Regions from separate parts of the Lentzea sp. NPDC060358 genome, predicted to be linked through region 2. Evidence: riboswitches for the same ligand, from Rfam matches in the RefSeq annotation. Region 2 holds a riboswitch; each other region holds the start of a gene.
The links. Region 2 has a riboswitch for glycine ahead of gcvT (glycine cleavage system aminomethyltransferase GcvT). Riboswitches for the same ligand answer to the same signal wherever they lie in the genome.
Positions count from the first base shown of each region.

Region 1: linked by a shared signal. The riboswitch ahead of gcvP (aminomethyl-transferring glycine dehydrogenase) and the one ahead of gcvT (glycine cleavage system aminomethyltransferase GcvT) in region 2 are both predicted to bind glycine.
Region 3: linked by a shared signal. The riboswitch ahead of gcvH (glycine cleavage system protein GcvH) and the one ahead of gcvT (glycine cleavage system aminomethyltransferase GcvT) in region 2 are both predicted to bind glycine.

Region 1 covers NZ_JBHXCW010000170.1:11,113-17,379, reverse strand. Annotated here, with positions in the region: partial or broken gene ACFWGZ_RS28990 (Clp protease N-terminal domain-containing protein) at 1-945, shown strand, start outside; glycine riboswitch at 1,002-1,097, shown strand; gene gcvP (aminomethyl-transferring glycine dehydrogenase) at 1,249-4,140, shown strand; gene ACFWGZ_RS28980 (hypothetical protein) at 4,195-4,383, opposite strand; gene ACFWGZ_RS28975 (class I SAM-dependent methyltransferase) at 4,396-5,001, opposite strand; gene ACFWGZ_RS28970 (DUF3224 domain-containing protein) at 5,054-5,431, opposite strand; gene ACFWGZ_RS28965 (hypothetical protein) at 5,981-6,267, shown strand, end outside.
Region 2 covers NZ_JBHXCW010000236.1:5,168-11,434, reverse strand. Annotated here, with positions in the region: partial or broken gene glyA (serine hydroxymethyltransferase) at 1-924, opposite strand, end outside; gene gcvT (glycine cleavage system aminomethyltransferase GcvT) at 938-2,032, opposite strand; glycine riboswitch at 2,130-2,222, opposite strand; glycine riboswitch at 2,223-2,313, opposite strand; gene ACFWGZ_RS33715 (DUF3817 domain-containing protein) at 2,359-2,661, opposite strand; gene ACFWGZ_RS33710 (hypothetical protein) at 2,676-3,032, opposite strand; gene ACFWGZ_RS33705 (helix-turn-helix transcriptional regulator) at 3,159-3,653, opposite strand; gene ACFWGZ_RS33700 (hypothetical protein) at 3,818-3,997, opposite strand; gene ACFWGZ_RS33695 (CaiB/BaiF CoA transferase family protein) at 4,334-5,458, opposite strand; gene ACFWGZ_RS33690 (acyl-CoA dehydrogenase family protein) at 5,455-6,267, opposite strand, start outside.
Region 3 covers NZ_JBHXCW010000163.1:11,283-17,549, reverse strand. Annotated here, with positions in the region: gene ACFWGZ_RS28380 (winged helix-turn-helix transcriptional regulator) at 1-194, shown strand, start outside; gene ACFWGZ_RS28375 (L-serine ammonia-lyase) at 202-1,566, opposite strand; gene gcvH (glycine cleavage system protein GcvH) at 1,610-1,993, opposite strand; glycine riboswitch at 2,056-2,149, opposite strand; gene ald (alanine dehydrogenase) at 2,377-3,489, shown strand; gene ACFWGZ_RS28360 (TetR/AcrR family transcriptional regulator) at 3,545-4,225, opposite strand; gene ACFWGZ_RS28355 (MFS transporter) at 4,237-5,685, opposite strand; gene ACFWGZ_RS28350 (hypothetical protein) at 6,033-6,215, shown strand; gene ACFWGZ_RS28345 (hypothetical protein) at 6,215-6,267, shown strand, end outside.

The DNA.
Region 1 (6,267 bases), on a different contig from region 2:
CCCACTCCTTCCCCGCAGGTCGTGAAAGTGCTGGCCGCCGCCGTGCAGCGGGCGTTCCGGCTCGAGTTCGGGTTCGTCGGCACCGAGAACCTGCTGATCGCGCTCACCGACACGACCGGTCCCGGCCGCAAGCTCGGGGTCAAGTCGTTGCGGGCCCAGGCGATGGCGCGCGGCACCGAGCACTGGGCCGGTGGCGACGGCGGTCCCGCCGAGGCCGGGCCCGAGGTCACCGCGCTGATGCGCGCCGCGCACCACCAGGCCCGCGTCGAGACCGCGTTGCCTCCCAGCGTCGCGCTCGACGCGTGCCTCGCAGCGGCGGTCGGCCAGGCCGGTGACGGCGTGCTGACCACGACCCACCTGTCGCTCGCTCTGCTGTCGCTCGAGTTCGGGCGGGTGGCGGACCTGATGGTGGTGCGGCGCGTCGACGTCGAGGCCGTCGCCGCGGCCGTGCGGGAGGCGGCCGAACCGGAGGAGGCGCCCGCCGTGTGGCTGCTGCGCAAGGCGGGGGCGCTGGAGGGGGAGTCCGGCGGCGGGTACGTGCGGTGGCTGACGAAGCTCGTCGTGCGCGGCCAGGGGCTGGGCGGGCCGGTGCTCACCGCGGTCCGCAATGAGGCCGAACGGCTCGCCGTCGCCGGGGAGCGGCCCGTCTCGTCCGCCGACCTCGTCGCCGCGGTGCTGACGCTCGACCACCAGCTGAGCGCCGCGGGCAGGAGGCTGAAGCCGGAGTTCGAGTCCGGCGGCGCGACCGCCCTGCGCCAGGCGGGAGTGGACCGGGCGGCGCTGCCCGCCGGCGGGTCCGTGGACCGCGCGGTCGAGCGGGCCAAGCTCGTCGCGGCCCGGCGCGGGGACGACGTCGTGGGCACCCGGCACTTGCTCGTGGCGCTGCGCGACGACCCCGAGGACCCCGTCTCGGGGGCCTTGAGCGGTCTTGGTGCTGAGATGTAGGCCGCGTCACTAGGGACTAGCTGGGCGGCCTGCGGGTATTCTTCTCGGGTAGTCGCTGAACTCAGGCGGGAGAGACCGGGCCCCGAGCCCGGCGCCGAAGGAGCAAGTCCCTCCCCGGGAACCTCTCAGGCACCCAGGACCGCCCGAGCGAGACGCCTCTGGAAAGTGGAGCCCCGCCAGGGGATCCCGCCGACGGTGAAAGCCCGCTCCCACAGCGGGTGAACCTCTCAGGCGCCCCTCGGGGTACGGACAGAGCGGGGAGGGCACCAGGACACGTGTGCCCGCAGCCCCCGGAGGCGTTTGATGACGCAGGACCGCATTCCGCTCGCCGCTCTCGAGCACGGCACCCCGTTCGCCGACCGCCACGTCGGCCCGCGCCCCGCCGAGCTCGCGCGCATCCTCGACGTCATCGGCGTCGGGTCGCTGGAGGAGCTGGCGCAGCACGCGGTTCCGCCGTCCATCCACGAACGCGACCTCGTGCTGGACCTGCCCGCGCCGGCCACCGAGACCGAGGCGCTCGCCGAGCTGCGCGAGCTCGCCTCCCGGAACCGGCCGATGACGCAGATGATCGGCCTGGGCTACTACGACACCGTGACGCCGGGCGTGATCCTGCGCAACGTCCTCGAGTCGCCCGCCTGGTACACCGCCTACACGCCGTACCAGCCGGAGATCTCCCAGGGCCGCCTCGAGGCACTGCTGAACTTCCAGACGATGGTCGGCGACCTGACGGGCCTGCCGGTCGCGAACGCGTCCATGCTGGACGAGTCGACCGCCGCCGCCGAGGCGATGACGCTGGTGCGCCGGGCAGGCAAGTCCAAGTCCTCCAAGTTCGTCATCGACGCCGACACGCTGCCGCAGACGCTGGCCGTGATCGAGACGCGCGCCGAGCCGCTCGACATCGAGATCGTCGTCGCCGACCTGTCGCAGGGCATCGAGGGCCTGGGCCTGGGCGGCGACTTCTTCGGCGTGCTGCTGTCCTACCCCGGCGCGTCCGGTGTGGTGCGCGACCAGAAGGCGCTCATCGAGGAGATCCACGCGGCCGGCGCGCAGGCCGTCGTCGTCGCCGACCTGCTGGCGCTGACGCTGCTGCGCGCGCCCGGCGAGATCGGCGCGGACGTCGTCGTCGGCACCACCCAGCGCTTCGGCGTGCCGATCGGCTTCGGCGGCCCGCACGCCGGCTACATGGCCGTCCGGTCCGGTCTGGAGCGCCAGCTGCCCGGCCGTCTCGTGGGCGTCTCCGTCGACGCCGACGGCTCCCTGGCCTACCGCCTCGCGCTGCAGACGCGCGAGCAGCACATCCGCCGCGAGAAGGCCACGTCGAACATCTGCACCGCGCAGGTGCTGCTGGCCGTGATCGCGTCCATGTACGCCGTCTACCACGGCCCCGAGGGCCTGCGCGCCATCGCGACCCGCGTGCACCGCCTGGCCACCGTGCTCGCCACGGGCCTGTGCGAGGCGGGCCTCGAGGTCGTGCACGGCGAGTTCTTCGACACCGTCGAGGTCCGCGTCGAGGGCAGGGCCGCCGAGGTCGTCGCCAAGGCCCGCGAGGCCGGCATCAACCTCCGCAAGGTCGACGACGACGTCGTGGCCATCGCCTGCGACGAGAAGACCACCCGCGCGCACGTCGTCGCGGTGTGGGAGGCCTTCGGCGTCACGGGGTCCGACGTGGACGCCATCGACGCCGACACCGCGGACGGCATCCCGGCCGACCTGCGCCGCACGTCCGACTACCTGACCCACCCGGTCTTCCACGCGCACCGCTCCGAGACGGCGCTGCTGCGCTACCTGCGCGCGCTGTCCGACAAGGACGTCGCCCTGGACCGCAGCATGATCCCGCTCGGCTCCTGCACGATGAAGCTGAACGCCACCGCGGAGATGGAGTCCATCACGTGGCCGGAGTTCTCGACGCTGCACCCGTTCGCGCCCGTCGAGGACGCGGCCGGGCTGCTGAAGATCGTGTCGGACCTGGAGGCCTGGCTCGCCGAGGTCACCGGCTACGACGCCGTGTCGCTGCAGCCCAACGCCGGCTCGCAGGGTGAGTTCGCCGGCCTGCTCGCGATCCGCGCCTACCACCGCGCCAACGGCAACGCCGCGCGCGACGTCTGCCTGATCCCGTCGTCCGCCCACGGCACCAACGCCGCGTCCGCCGTCATGGCCGGCATGCGCGTCGTCGTCGTGAAGTGCGACGACAAGGGCAACATCGACATGGGCCACCTGCGTTCCACGGTCGCGGAGCACGCCGACGACCTGGCCGCGATCATGATCACCTACCCGTCGACGCACGGCGTGTACGAGGACACCGTCCGCGAGGTCTGCGGCCTGGTCCACGACGCGGGCGGCCAGGTGTACGTCGACGGCGCGAACCTCAACGCGCTGATCGGCCTGGCCCGCTACGGCAAGTTCGGCTCGGACGTCTCGCACCTGAACCTGCACAAGACGTTCTGCATCCCGCACGGCGGCGGTGGTCCCGGCGTCGGCCCGATCGGCGTGAAGTCCCACCTGGCGCCGTTCCTGCCGAACCACCCGCTGCAGCCCACCGCGGGCCCGGCCACCGGTGTCGGCCCGATCGCGGGCGCCCCGTGGGGTTCCGCGTCGATCCTGCCGATCTCGTGGGCCTACGTGCGCATGATGGGCGGCGACGGCCTGCGCCGCGCGACCCTGACCGCCGTGGCCGCGGCGAACTACGTGGCGCGGCGGCTGGACGAGCACTACCCGGTCCTCTACACCGGCGAGGGCGGCTTCGTGGCCCACGAGTGCATCCTCGACCTGCGCCCGCTGACCAAGGCGACGGGCGTGACGGTGGACGACGTGGCGAAGCGGCTCGCCGACTACGGCCTGCACGCCCCGACGATGTCGTTCCCGGTCGCCGGCACCCTGATGGTCGAGCCGACCGAGTCCGAGGACCTGGCCGAGATCGACCGGTTCATCGACGCCATGATCGCCATCAAGCGCGAGATCGACCGCGTGGGCGCGGGCGAGTGGCCGGTGGAGGACAACCCGCTGCGCAACGCCCCGCACACCGCGGCCAGCGTGACCGTGGGCGAGTGGAACCACCCGTACACGCGCGAGGAGGCCGTCTACCCGGCGGGCACCGCGGCGCCGAAGATCTGGCCGCCCGTCCGCCGCATCGACGGCGCGAAGGGCGACCGGAACCTGGTCTGCTCCTGCCCGCCGCTCGAGGCCTACAGCAGCTGATCCGGACGTCCGGCGGACAGGGGCGCACTCGGGGGTGCGCCCCTGTCCCGTTTCTCAGACGGGGCAGGCCTCGTCACCGCAGTTCTGGTCGGTGCCCAGGCCCGGTTCGGCCAGGTCGTGCTCGAACGCGAAGTGGAAGCAGTCGGGGTGCATCCGCTCGAACAGCTCGAAGTCCCCGGTCTCCAGCTCGACCGTCTCACCGCACCGCTGGCAGGTCTGTTCTTCCGCTACGACTTCTGGCACCGGCAGATGGTCTCACCCGCGCCGGGCGAACAGGATCGCGCCGTCGTCGCCGAGCAGCCACCGCGCCTCGACGGTGAACCCGGCGTCGCGCAGCCACCCGGCCACGCGCTCCGGCGGCCGCAGATGGACGTGCACGCGCATCGGAAGCCCGCCGTAGCCCTGGGTCTTGAGGTTCGCCCGGTCGCCGACGTGAAAGCCGACCTGCAGCAACCCGTTGGGGCGCAACGCTTCCCGGAAGTGCCCGAACACGCCGGGCACCTCGTCGTCGGGCACGTGGATCAGCGACCACCACGACAGGATCCCGCCCACCGCCGTGCCGAGCGGCTCGGTCATCGACCCCACCTCGAACCGCAGCCCGGGGTGGGTCGCGCGGGCCAGCGCGACCATCGCGGGGGAGAGGTCGATCCCGAACGCGTCCACGCCGAGCCCGTGCAGCCGCGCCGTGATGTCGCCGGGCCCGCAGCCGACGTCCGCGACCGGCCCGTCCACCTCCTCGGCGAACAACCACAAGGCCGCCCGCATGTGCGGCAGCCCGTCGAGCAGCCCGCGCGTGTGGTCGGCGTAGCTGCGCGCCACGGTGTCGTAGGAGGTCCGGGTGTCCGCCAGCCAGTCGTTCACAGGCGGGGAAGCTACTCCTCGGCGGCGTCGTGGACGGGGGCGCGGTCGTCGCTCAGACCTCGTACTCCAGGGTGTAGGTGCCGCTGCCGTCCTCCGCCCAGCCGACGGTGACCGCACCTCGCGCCTTGAGGAACTTCCCGGTGCCGTCGACGACCTCGATGGTGCCCTCCACAGAGTTCCGGTAGGCGCCGACGTGCCGCAGCACCAGCGTGCCGTCGTCGGTCGTGATCTCCTCGAGCGCGGTCGTCCACGCGACGTCGTCGCCGTAGTACATGAGGTACCGGCAGCTGCCGGTACCGGTGATGTCACCCGCGTACGAGAACTGGACGTGCGCCTCGGTCAGCTTGCGGCCCTCGACCTCCTTGTAGGAGCGGCCGTCCCACGTGTTCTCGTCCCAGCTCTTCACGGCGATGGTTCCTGTTGCCTTCATGGGGACCACTGTGCTGGCAATTCCTGACAGTTCGTGTCAGGTTTGATGATCTTTTTGCGAGTCGCCGACGTGTTGGCGTTCAAGCGAGGAACAGTTCGTTCAACCGCATAGGTACACACGAGTCGTGCGGTTCCGTTGGGGCGTGTGCGGCACAACGGAATGGAATCTGGCATAGGTCTTCCGATTGTCGAACCGCTCGAAGCTCTTTTGGGTGAAAACGCTCAAGTGGTCGCCCAGTGGCTTCCGATGTGGTCTGTACTGGTCTCAGGGGGCAGAGATGCCACGCTGCCCACCGTGGTAACGGGTTGGGCGGCCGGGGCGATCCCTCATCGAGCATGAGACCTGGTCACTCGATTGGAGACTCGTGCCGCGGCCGAAGCATCCGGATCCTGACCTGGAGGGACTGCTGCGCAGCCTTGAGAAGCAAGGCTGGCGGGTGGAGAAGGGGAAGAAGTACTTCAAAGCCAGATGCGGCCCACCACACGATGCATGTTTCAAGACAGTGAAGTTAACCCCGTCGAACTCGAATTACACACGCAACCTGCGAGGATGGCTGAAGAGGAACGGATGCTGGAGGGAGGACGCTTGATGGCACGCTCGTACTACGTCGAGGTGACCTGCGTATCCTCGGCCGTTGCCAGGGATCTGGAAAACCACCTGGAGGCCGTGATGGACGCGCTGCAAAGCGAACCGGGCATCGAGGACGCGGACATCGGCGCCAACCTGGAAGACGGCACTGTCGAGTTCTGCCTGCACCTCGACGCCGACGACTCCCCCGACGCTCTGCGCCAGGCGCATCTGCGGGTCCGTTCCGCACTGCACGCGGCTGGCGGTGC
Region 2 (6,267 bases):
GGCGACGTCGGTGGCGGACAACCGGTCGGCGAGGATTCGGGCGCCCTCGAGAGTGCGGCGCTGCCGGTCGGCGAACTCCGGCGAGGCGGCGTGCTTGAACGCCACGGCCTTGGCCGCCACGACGTGCTCCAGCGGCCCGCCCTGCTGTCCCGGGAACACCGCCGAGTTGATCTTCTTGGCGATGTCCGCGTCGTTCGACAGGATCACACCGCCACGAGGACCACCCAGGGTCTTGTGCGTGGTGGTCGTCGTGACGTGCGCGTGCGGCACGGGTGACGGGTGCAGCCCGGCGGCCACGAGGCCGGCGAAGTGCGCCATGTCGACCATCAGGAACGCGTCGACCGAGTCGGCGATCCGGCGGAACTCGGCGAAGTCCAGCTGGCGGGGGTAGGCCGACCAGCCGGCGACGATCAGCTTCGGCTTGTGCTCCACGGCCAGGCGCTCGACCTCGGCCATGTCGACCAGGCCGTCGGAGTCGGCCACGTGGTACGGCACGACGTTGTAGAGCTTGCCGGAGAAGTTGATGCGCATGCCGTGCGTGAGGTGGCCGCCGTGCGCCAGGTCCAGGCCGAGGATCGTGTCGCCGGGCTGGAGCAGGGCGAACATCGCGGCGGCGTTGGCCTGCGCGCCCGAGTGCGGCTGGACGTTGGCGAAGCCCGCGCCGAAGAGCGCCTTGATGCGCTCGATGGCCAGGCGCTCGATGACGTCGACGTGCTCGCAGCCGCCGTAGTAGCGGCGGCCGGGGTAGCCCTCGGCGTACTTGTTGGTGAGCACCGAGCCCTGGGCCTGCAGGACCGAGACGGGCGTGAAGTTCTCCGAGGCGATCATCTCGAGGGTGCCCTGCTGGCGCGCCAGCTCGGCGGCAACGGCCTCGGCGACCTCGGGGTCGTACTCCGCGAGGGAGGCGTTGAACTGCTCGGACATCTGGAAGATCTCCCTACTTGGCGCGCTTGTAGAACGGAAGTGCGACGACCTCGACCGGCTGCTTCTTGCCGCGGACGTCGACCAGCAGTGAGGTGCCCGGCTCGGAGCTCGCGCGGGACACGTAGGCCATGGCGACGGAGTAGCCGAGGGTCGGGGACAGCGCGCCCGACGTCACCCCGCCCACGACCTCGTCGCCGTTGAGGACCGCGTAGCCGTGCCGCGGGGCACGGCGCTCGGGCGTCTTCAGCCCGACCAGGACCGCGTCCACACCGGACTCCGCGACCTTGGCGAGCGCCTCGCGGCCCACGAAGTCGCCCGGCTTGTCGAGCTTCACCACGCGGCCCAGGTTGGCGTGGTACGGCGTCAGCGACGTCGTCAGCTCGTTGCCGTACAACGGCATCCCGGCCTCGAGGCGCAACGTGTCGCGGCAGCCGAGGCCGCACGGCTTGAGCTCGTGCGCCTCGCCGGCCGACAGCAGCGCCGCCCACACCGCGGGGGCGTCGGCGGGGGCGACGAAGAGCTCGAAGCCCTCCTCGCCGGTGTAGCCGGTGCGGGCCAGCAGCGCGTCGACGCCCGCGACCGTCGACGGGTACGAGGCGTAGTACTTGACCGTCGCGAGGTCCGTCCCGGTCAGGCCGGAGAGGATCTCGACGGACTTCGGGCCCTGGATCGCGATCAGCGCGTAGTCGGTGGACCTGTCGGCGACGACGGTGTCGAACCCGGCGGCGCGCTCGGCCAGCGCCTCGGCGACGACGGCGGCGTTCGAGGCGTTGGCGACGACCATGAACTCCTCGTCGCCCAGCCGGTACACGATCAGGTCGTCGACCACACCGCCGTCGGCCTGCGTGATCATCGTGTAGCGCGCCTTGCCGACGGCCAGCGCGGAGATGTGGCCGACCAGCGCGAAGTCGAGGGCCTCGCCCGCCTGCGGTCCGGTGAGGACGATCTCACCCATGTGCGTGAGGTCGAACAGGCCCGCGGTGGTGCGCACCGCGTGGTGCTCCGCGAGCTCGCTCGAGTAGCGCAGCGGCATCCGCCAGCCCGCGAAGTCGGTGAACATCGCGCCGAGCTGCTCGTGCTCGGCGTTCAGAGGCGTGAGGCGGGACATCAGAACGCTCCTCCAGGGTGCGCCGAAGAGCCGGACGCGGCCGGCTGAGGCAACAGAAGAATGACACGGTCCATCGGAGACTCCTCCACTAGAGCGAGCCTCCCCCTCTGTCATGAGCCTGAGAGCTTCGCCGCGCGGACGCGCGACTTGCACCGTGGGCGAGGCCGGTGGGCCTGCTTTCCAGAGTTGCCTTCGTCGTGCGGTACCTGCACCTGAGAGATTCCGGGGAGGAGTTGCTCCTTCGGCGCTCTCGCTGAAGAGAGCTCTCCCGCGCGACATCGACGGCCGTGTTCAGTTGTCAGCCCCAGACGCTAGCAGGCCAAACGTCACAACGGCACGCCCTGCGCGGTCTTCTCGACCACTTTGCGCTCGGCCCAGAACGACAGGAACGGGACCGTCCCGGCGAGCAGCACCAGCAGGGTGCCCTTGATCGACCAGCGCAGCTTCAGCGCCAGGTCGACGGAAAGCACCAGGTAGATGGCGTAGAGGAAGCCGTGGATCGGGCCGACGACCTTCATCGCGCCGCCCATGTCTGCGGCGTACTTGAGCACCATCGCCACGACCAGCAGCAGCAGGAAGACACCGACCACGTAAGCCATGACCCTGAACCGGGTCAACGCACCCTTCATCTGCCCGCCTTCGCTCAACGACCGTCCCGCGCGTGGAGGTCCGCGAGCATGCGGTTGTAGGCCGCGAGCTCCGCGTCTTCTTCGTCGTCGAAGTGCTCGACAGGCGCGGGTCTGACGGCGTCAACCGTAGTCACCGGCGTGGCGGCGGGTGCAACCGGCTCCGGTGCGGGGAGAGCCCCGTCACGGTTCTGGCGAGCCAGGCGGCGGAAGCGCCACACCATGAAGAGGGGGAAGAGGCCGAAGAGCGGCCACTGCAGCACGTACCCGAGGTTCTGGAAGGTGCCGCTGGCGGACTCGAAGCGCTGCCACTGCCAGTACGCGAGCCCGCAACACACGACCAGCGCCGCCAGACAGGCGAACGCGATCAGCAAGCGTTGGGGAGTAAGGAGGCCGCGCACGGCCTCCACACTACTTGGGTGAGGCCTCCGATCAGGAGGCCGCCCGTGAGGGTTGAGCGTCATGGGTACGGGGCTGCCGCCTCCGGCAGCCCGTCCGTCCTACGCCACGCCGTCCCGGCGCTGCCTCTGCAGACGTGCGACGCACCAGGCCGCGGCGGAGCCACGGCGAAGGTGCTGGAGAACCGTCATAGGTCCCAGGCGCCTCCCGAGGTCGGCGGGCGTCAGGCCGGCAGCGCGGTAGTCGAGCGCGCGCTGGTCCAGCGGGCTGATGCCCGCGTCCCACCACTGCTCGGCCTCGCTGACGTCACCGACGAGCTGCCAGTAGCTCGCTGCGGCGGCGAGCAACGCCTCGGGTGCCTCCGGCGCCCGCTTGCGCATCGCGGCCACGTAGGCCGGATCCGCCGAGTCGACCTTGACCAAGCCACGCGACCCGCTCCGTGCGGCACCCCGCTGCACGGGGATGCCTGGCGCCGAGGGGGGAGCCTCAGCGAGCCACGCGTTCTTGATCCGGTTCACCTCCTGCATCTCTGCGTCGTCAGACCGTTCAGCCGCCCACTGCTTCAAGAGCTCGTGGACCCCGGAGTCCTCGACCATCCATGCCTCCTCGTCGGTCGGGGATCGGCCATTGCAGCGGAAGGTATTCGGTAGGTCTGACAATCACCAGACCCTGAATCCCCAGAACACCCGTTACCAGTGCGTGATTGGCCGCATTCCACCCGTCCGGCTCAACGCGAACGGCCGAAGATCACCGTGGGTCACTAGCGAATCGGCGTCGCCGTCCCGAAGAGGCTCCTGATGAAGGTGATGATCGACTCCGCTCCGTCGCGCAGCCAGCCGAGCACCGTCTGGACCGCCCCGGCGGACTCCTCGGGCCGGGTGATCAGGAGGAACAGCACCAGCGCGACGACCGCCAGCACTAGCACCTTCTTGAGGTTCACAGGTACCTCTCCGTCCATGTCGCTCTCAGCTGAGGCGGCGGACCGCCGTGTCACCCGACATGCTCCCTCATTCACCCTTGCGATGAACAACGACCACGCCCAACTCGGGCGAGGTTCTGCCAGCGGCGCACGCCTGCACGGCGCCCGATGTCACCCGAATGGCGGCTAAAGAGGTCCCTGTCCAGCGCCGATGTCCTGGGCACGAGGTGAACACGGACTCCCTCGCATCCCACAGCTTGGACGAAGGCAGGTGCACCGGGCCTCACCCGGATGCCGAACCGCCGGCATCACGCTCCGTCACGCCTTCGTGGCGCTGTTTAATGCGCACCCGAACATTCATCCAATTACTCCGGACCGCCGCAGTTCCACAATTTCGGCGTCCGCCACACCCATGTCCGCGAGCACTTCCGCGGTGTCCGCCCCGGTCTCGGCCGGAGGGGTCGGAACCGCCGTCGGCGTGCGGTCGAACCGGGGTGCCGGAGCCGGGTGCACCGCCCCGGCGACGTCCACGAACACCTCCCGCGCGGCGTTGTGCGGGTGCCGCGCCGCCTCCTGCGGGCTCAGCACCGGCGCCAGGCACGCGTCGGTGTCCCCCGCGAGCTCGGCCCACTCGTCCCGCGTCCTGGTCTTCACCGCCGCCGCGATCCGTTCCCGCAGCTCGGGCCACTTCGCCGGGTCGTTGCGCGACGGCGCGTCCTGCAGCTCCAGCACGCGCACGAGGTCGGCGTAGAACTTCTCCTCCAGCGCGCCCACGGCCACGAACCGCCCGTCCGCGGCCTCGTAGACGTCGTAGAACGGCACGCCGCCGTCGAGCATGTTCTCGCCGCGCCCGCCGGACCACATGCCCGCGGACTTCATGCCGTGCAGGAACGTCGTCAGCAGCGCCGCCCCGTCGACCATCGCCGCGTCGACGACCTGGCCGCGCCCGGAGCGTTCCCGTTCGTACAGCGCCGCGAGCACGCCGAGGGCGAGCAGCAGCCCTCCCCCGCCGAAGTCGCCGAGCAGGTTGATCGGGAACGACGGCGGCCCGCCGGCCCGGCCCAGCGGCTCCAGCGCGCCGGCGACCGCGATGTAGTTGATGTCGTGCCCGGCGCGGTCGGCCAGCGGCCCGTCCTGACCCCAACCGGTCATGCGCCCGTATATGAGGCGCGGGTTGCGGGCGAGGCACTGCGCCGGCCCGATGCCCAGCCGTTCGGTGACGCCCGGCCGGAAGCCCTCGACCAGCACGTCCGAGCGCTCGACCAGCTTCAGCACCAGCTCCGAGCCCTCCGGCCGGCGGGTGTCGACCGCGATCGAGCGCCGGTTGCGGCCCAGGAAGTCGCCGGGAACCGTCGAGCGGCTCCCCGGCTTGTGCACCTGCACGACGTCCGCGCCCAGGTCGGCGAGCACCATGCAGGCGAACGGCGCGGGCGCGAGGCCCGCGAGCTCGACGACCTTCAGACCTTCGAGAGGACCGCTCACAGGGACCTCGCGATGATTTCCTTCATGATCTCGTTCGTGCCGCCGTAGATCCGCTGCACGCGGGCGTCGGACCAGGCACGGGCGATCGGGTACTCGTTCATGTAGCCGTAGCCGCCGAAGAGCTGCACGCACTCGTCGACGACCCTGGTCAGCCGGTCGGTGGCCCACCACTTCGCCATCGCCGCGGTCGGCACGTCGAGCTCGCCGCGCAGGTGCTTCTCGACGCACTCGTCGATGAACGCCCTGGTCACGGCCGCCTCGGTGGCGCACTCGGCGAGCTTGAACCGGGTGTTCTGGAACTTGATCAGCTCCTTGCCGAACGCCTGGCGCTCCTTCACGTACCTCAGCGTCATCTCCACCGCGGCCTCGATGCCCGCGATCGAGCAGACGCCGATGATCAGGCGTTCCTGCGGCAGCTGCTGCATGAGCTGGACGAACCCCTGGCCCTCCTGCTCGCCGAGGAGGTTCGAGGCGGGTACGCGCACGTCGTCGAAGAACAGCTCGGCGGTGTCCTGGCCCTTCATGCCGACCTTGTCGAGCACGCGGCCGCGCCGGATGTCCTTCTCCACCACGAGCAGGGAGATGCCCATCGCGCCCTGCGCCGGGTCGGTCTTGGCGACCACGACGACGAGGTCGGCGTGCACGCCGTTGGTGATGAACGTCTTCGAGCCGTTGATGACGTACTCGTCGCCGTCGCGCACGGCCTTGGTCCGGATGCCCTGGAGGTCGGAGCCCGCGCCGGGTTCGGTCATCGCGATCGCGCCGACGTACTCGCCGGACGCCAGCTTGGGCAGCCAGCGCCGCTTCTG
Region 3 (6,267 bases), on a different contig from region 2:
CCCAGACCCTGCAGGCCCTGGAGCGCGACGGGCTCGTGCACCGCGAGGCGCAGCCCACGAACCCGCCGCGGGTCGACTACAGCCTCACGCCGCTCGGGCGCGAGACGGCCGAGCGGCTGCTGTCGCTGATCAGCCTCCTGCAGGCGCGGATGCCCGAGGTGATCGAGGCGCAGCAGGCCTACGACGCCCGCTGAGGCGCGGTCAGCACTCGATGACGTTCACGGCGAGCCCGCCGCGGGCCGTCTCCTTGTACTTCACCGACATGTCCTTGCCCGTGTCGCGCATGGTCTTGATGACCTTGTCGAGCGACACGAAGTGCGAGCCGTCGCCGCGCAAAGCCATGCGCACGGCCGTGATCGCCTTGATCGACGCGACGGCGTTGCGTTCGATGCACGGGATCTGCACCAGGCCGCCGATCGGGTCGCACGTCAGGCCCAGGTTGTGCTCCATGGCGATCTCGGCCGCGTTCTCGACCTGTTCCGGGGTGCCGCCGAGCACCTCGGCGAGACCGCCGGCGGCCATCGAGCAGGCCGAGCCGACCTCGCCCTGGCAGCCGACCTCGGCGCCGGAGATCGACGCGTTCTCCTTGAACAGCACGCCGATCGCGCCCGCGGTGAGCAGGAACCGGACCACGCCGTCGTCATCGGCCCCCGGCACGAACCGCGTGTAGTAGTGCAGGACCGCCGGCACGATGCCGGCCGCGCCGTTGGTGGGCGCGGTGACGACCCGGCCGCCCGCCGCGTTCTCCTCGTTGACGGCCAGCGCGAAGAGCGTCACCCAGTCCATGACGCGCAGCGGGTCGGTGACGAAGTGCTCGCCCTCCAGCCGCTTGCGCATCTCGGCGGCCCGGCGGCGCACCTTCAGGCCGCCGGGCAGGGTGCCGTGCTCGGTGCAGCCGCGCTCGACGCACTCCTGCATGACGTGCCAGATGTGCAGGAGCCCCGACCGCACCTCGGCCTCGGTCCGCCACGACAGCTCGTTGGCCATCATGATCTCGCTGATCGACAGGCCCGTCTCGCGGCAGCGCGCGAGCAGCTCGTCGCCGGTGAGGAACGGGTGCGGCAACGGCGTGGAGTCGGGCTTGATGCGGTCGGTGCCGGAGGCGTTCTCGTCGACGACGAACCCGCCACCGATCGAGTAGTAGACGGCGTGCTCGACCGACACCCCGCCGCTGAACGCCTCGAAGCTCATCCCGTTGGGGTGCAACGGGAGCGACTTGCGGCGGTGCATGACGAGGTCGCGGTCGTGCCGGAAGCCGATCTCGTGCGCGCCGCCGAGCCGCAACCGTCCACTCGCGACGATCTCCTCGACGCGGCCGGCGGCGACCGCCGGGTCGACCTCCTCCGGCAGGTTGCCCTCGAGGCCGAGGAACACGGCCTTGGGGCTGCCGTGGCCGTGCCCGGTCGCGCCGAGCGAGCCGAAGAGCTCGACGTGCACGCGGTCCACGGTGGACGCGCGCTCGCCGAGCTTGTCGACGAACATCGCCGCCGCGCGCATCGGGCCGACCGTGTGGGAGCTCGACGGTCCGATGCCGACGGAGAAGAGGTCGAAAACGCTGATCGCCACTGATCAGTCCTTCGTGGTGGTGGGGCGGTCAGTCGGACCGGTGTCAGTCGGACTTGGTCAGCTCGGCGTACTTCGCCGCCGTGAGCAGGTTCTCCGCCGACTCGACGCGGACCCTGAACAGCCAGCCGGCGCCGTACGGGTCGCTGTTGACGATCGCCGGGTCGTCCACGACGGCGCTGTTGACCTCGATCACCTCACCGGTGACGGGCGAGAACAGGTCGCTGACGGACTTGGTCGACTCGAGCTCGCCGCACACCTCGTTGGTGATCACCTCGGCACCGACGTCGGGCAGCTGGACGAAGACGATGTCTCCGAGGGCGTCCGCGGCGTACTCGGTGATTCCGCAGGTCAGCGGGTCCTGGGTGCCCGGCGTCCAGTCGACCCACTCGTGCTCGGTGGTGTAGAGCAGGTTCTCGGGGAACTGCACGGCGACTCCTCTGCGTCGTGACGGGTCGGGACACTTGCGCCCCCTCCGCCGTGCAGAGTTGCCTACCCCGAGCGGTCTTGCTGCCTGAGAGTGTGCGGGAGCTTGCCCCTTCGGCGCCCCGACTCAGCTCGTCGAGGTCTCTCCCACTCGGGTTGTGGTGCACGGAGGCACCGCGGCCGGTCTTCAGTTCTCGGGGCGCACGCTATGTGCGGGCCCCGCCGGGTGTCAACGCGAACGGGGTCGAGTCACACGCGAGCGCAAACCAAGTAGCTCTGTCCTAGATGAACAACCACACCCGTCTTGGATAGTGCGATCAGCACAGTGACATGACCTTCCCACTGCCCCACATTGTGAGATGTCGGCCACCGAACGGAGGAGTCATCGTGCGGATCGCAGTTCCCCGCGAGATCAAGAACCACGAGTACCGCGTCGCTCTCACCCCTGCCGGTGCGCACGAGCTGACGAGCCGCGGCCACGACGTGTTCGTCGAGCAGGGCGCCGGTCTGGGCTCCGCGATCACGGACGAGGAGTACCTCGCCGCGGGCGCCAAGGTCCTCGCGACCGCCGACGACGTGTGGGCCGAGGGCGACCTGGTCCTCAAGGTCAAGGAGCCGATCGCCGAGGAGTACCCGCGCCTGCGCGCCGGCCAGACGCTCTTCACCTACCTCCACCTCGCCGCCGACAAGCCGCTGACCGAGGCGCTGCTGGCGTCCGGCACAACGGCCATCGCCTACGAGACCGTGCAGCTGCCGAACCGCGCGCTGCCGCTGCTCGCCCCGATGTCCGAGGTCGCGGGCAGGCTCGCCCCGCAGGTCGGCGCGTTCGCGCTGATGAAGCCCTCCGGTGGCCGCGGCGTGCTGCCCGGTGGCGTCCCCGGTGTCGCCCCGGCCCGCGTGGTCGTCATCGGTGGTGGCGTGGCCGGCGTCAACGCCGCCACGATCGCCGTCGGCATGGGCGCGGACGTGCAGATCCTCGACACCAACGTCGACCGCCTGCGGCAGGTCGACGCCCAGTTCCAGGGCCGGCTGCGCACGCTCGCGTCCAACGCGTTCTCCGTGGAGCAGGCCGTCCGCGAGGCCGACCTGGTCATCGGCGCCGTGCTGGTGCCGGGCGCCGCGGCCCCGAAGCTCGTCTCGAACGCGCTGGTCGCCGAGATGAAGCCGGGTTCGGTGCTCGTCGACATCGCGATCGACCAGGGCGGCTGCTTCGAGGACTCCCGCGCCACCACGCACGCCGAGCCGACCTACGAGGTGCACAACTCGGTGTTCTACTGCGTGGCGAACATGCCCGGCGCCGTGCCGCGCACGTCGACCTACGCGCTGACCAACGTGACGCTGCCCTACGCCGTCGCGCTGGCCGACAAGGGCTGGGAGACGGCGTTGAAGGACGACCGTTCGCTCGCCCTCGGCCTGAACGTCCACGCCGGACAGCTGACCAACGGCCCGGTGGCCGAGGCGACCGGCCTCGCGCACACGCCGCTGGAGTCCGTCGTCTGAAGACCAACCGGATGAATGAGGCCCCCGCACGCGTGAATCGCTGCGGGGGTTTCGCCTATCTGAGGGCCGCGACGCGGGCCTTGATGCCGTCGATCACGCAGTCCAGCCCGAACTCGAACTGCCCCTCGAGCGACCACACCGCCGGATCGTCCAGCATCTCGACGTAGCGGGGGTGCTTGTCCCGGTACAGGTCGGCGATCTTGCCCAGGTCCGGCGGCGGCTGGTCCATCTTGCCCGCGCCGGCGAAGTTCACCTCGGCGATCGCGAATCCCATGACGAAGCTCGACACCGTCGACGCCGACAGGGCCGCCTCCGCCATCGTCAGCCCGGCCGCGCGCATGGGTTCGAGCATCGCGTCCGACATCGCCACCGCGTTCGGGCCGATGGTCGTGTGCTCCCCGATGGCCCGCACCCACCACGGGTGCTTCTGCGCGAGACGGCGCAGCGTGTGCATCATCCCGCGCAGTGCCGGCTCCCACTCCGCGCCGGGAGCCGGCAGGTCGAACTCGCCGTAGATCTCGTCCAGGCAGAGCTCGATCAGCGCGTCCTTCGTCGGGACGTGCCAGTACAGCGACATCGGGGCCGCGCCGAGCTGCGCGGCGAGGTTGCGCATGGAGAGCTTCTGCATGCCGTGCTCGTCCAGCAGCTCCAACGCCTTGCGCACGATCGCCTCACGGCTCAGGCCGAGGGGCTGGCCGCTGCTGGGCCTGGGCTTGCCGAACCACACGCTGTCCACGAACAGCGATATTAGGCACGCCGCAGCAACACGCTGGCCACAACACCTCCCAGGAACACCCCGACGGCGCCGATCGCCAGGCTGACTCCCATGCCGCTGGAGAACGCCTCGCGCACGACGGTGACGTCCGCGCCGCTGTGCAGGGCCTCGCTCAGCGACCGGCCGGGAACGCCGTCCGGCAGCGAGGCCGCGAACCGCGCCGACAGCAGCGCGCCGAGCACCGCGATGCCGAACGAGGAGCCCAGCTCCGTCAGCGTGCCCGACAGGCCGGAGGCGATGCCGGCGCGTTCCGGCGGGATCGACCCCATCAGCGCGTTGACCGCGACCGGTTGCGACACCCCGACCCCGACGCCGATCAGGACCAGTCCGGCCAGCGTCGGCGGGTAGGTGGTGCCGACCGGCAGCAGCGCCACGCCCGCCGCGACGATCGTCATGCCGAGCAGGATCGCCTTCCCGGCGCCCAGCCTCACCACGAGCTGGCCCAGCGTGTTGCTGGTGACGAGCAACGCGATCGCCATCGGTGCCACGCGGACGCCCGCCTCCAGCGGGCTGTAGCCGAGCACGCCCTGCAGGTGCTGCGTCAGCAGGAAGAGCGAGCCCGCCATGCCGAACGCCGCCAGCACGCCCGACGCCACCGCGCCGGTGAAGCGGCGGTCGGAGAAGAACGCGAGGTCGAGCATCGGCTCGGCGGTGTGCCGTTCCCACCAGGCGAACCCGGCCATCGTCACGAGGCCGACGGCGACCGGCACGCCGAACTCCGGTGAGCCGAAGCCGTGCTCCGGCACCGAGATCACCGCGTACACGAGCGCCACCATGCCGATGATCGACAGCACCGAGCCGACCACGTCGGGCCTGCGCACGGCCGGGTCCTTCGACTCCGGCACCAGGAACGCGACGGCCGCGATCGCGAGGACCGCCACCGGCACGTTGATCAGGAACACCGAGCCCCACCAGAAGTGCTTGATCAGCGCGCCGCCGATCACCGGCCCCGCCGCGAACCCGAGGCTCGACACGGCGGCCCAGATGCCGATGGCCTTGGGTCGTTCCCGGTCGTCGAACAGCTGCATGAGCACGGCGAGCGTGCCCGGCATCAGCACCGCGGCGCCGATCCCCATGAACCCGCGCGCCGCGATCAGCGCCTCGGACGAGCCGGCGTAGGCCGCCACGGCGCTCCCGGCGCCGAACAGCACCAGCCCCGTCAGCAGCGCCTTCTTGCGGCCGAACCGGTCGCTCAGCGACCCGGTCGTGAGCAGCAGGCCCGCCAGCGCGAGCGAGTAGGCGTTGATCATCCACTGAACGTCGGCGGTGCCGGCCCGCAGCCCGGTGGAGATCGACGGGATCGCCACGTTCAGCACGGTGTTGTCCAGCACCACGACCATCACGGACAGGCAGAGCACGCCGAGCACGGCCCAGCGCTGCGGGTGCGGCGCCACCCCGGTCTCTGCGGTCGTCGAAGTCATCTCGTCCCCCTTACGGTGTACGAGCAACTTACAGCGTACGAGACCCCGGGGCGCAAGCAGGTTTTTCGCGACAGGCGGTGCCAGGAAAAAGAGGGGAAAATTAAAGGGCGGCCGCGCTCAACCAGCCTGGGGGTCACTGGGAGCGGGGCCGCCGTCACCAAATATAGCGGGCTTCCCGGTGGCGCGCCCAGCACCCCCGCCCAAACGCGACGGAAAAGTTTCCCCGACTGGACCACCGCCCGTGTCGGGCTCGTCCAGCAAACGAGTGAATTCCCGGTCTCGCGGTGCGGCGAGCAGGGGCGACGGCCGATGAAGACGGAGTCGGGTGTGCCTCGATAGGAGATTCCATGGCTGAACCACAGGGATGGATCCACTGCCACGACCCGTTCGGCCGGGACAGGTCGATGACCGTTCTCGTCGAGAACGACCGGGTCCTGCTGGTCACGCCGCCGGGCGAGACGGCTGTGATGTCCGCCACCCAGACGCGCCGGCTCGGCTCGTTGCTCGACCAGGCCACGGCGAAGATGTGATGGACGAGGTCCTGCGCGACGCGGTGCTGCAACGGCTGGCACAGCTGGAGAA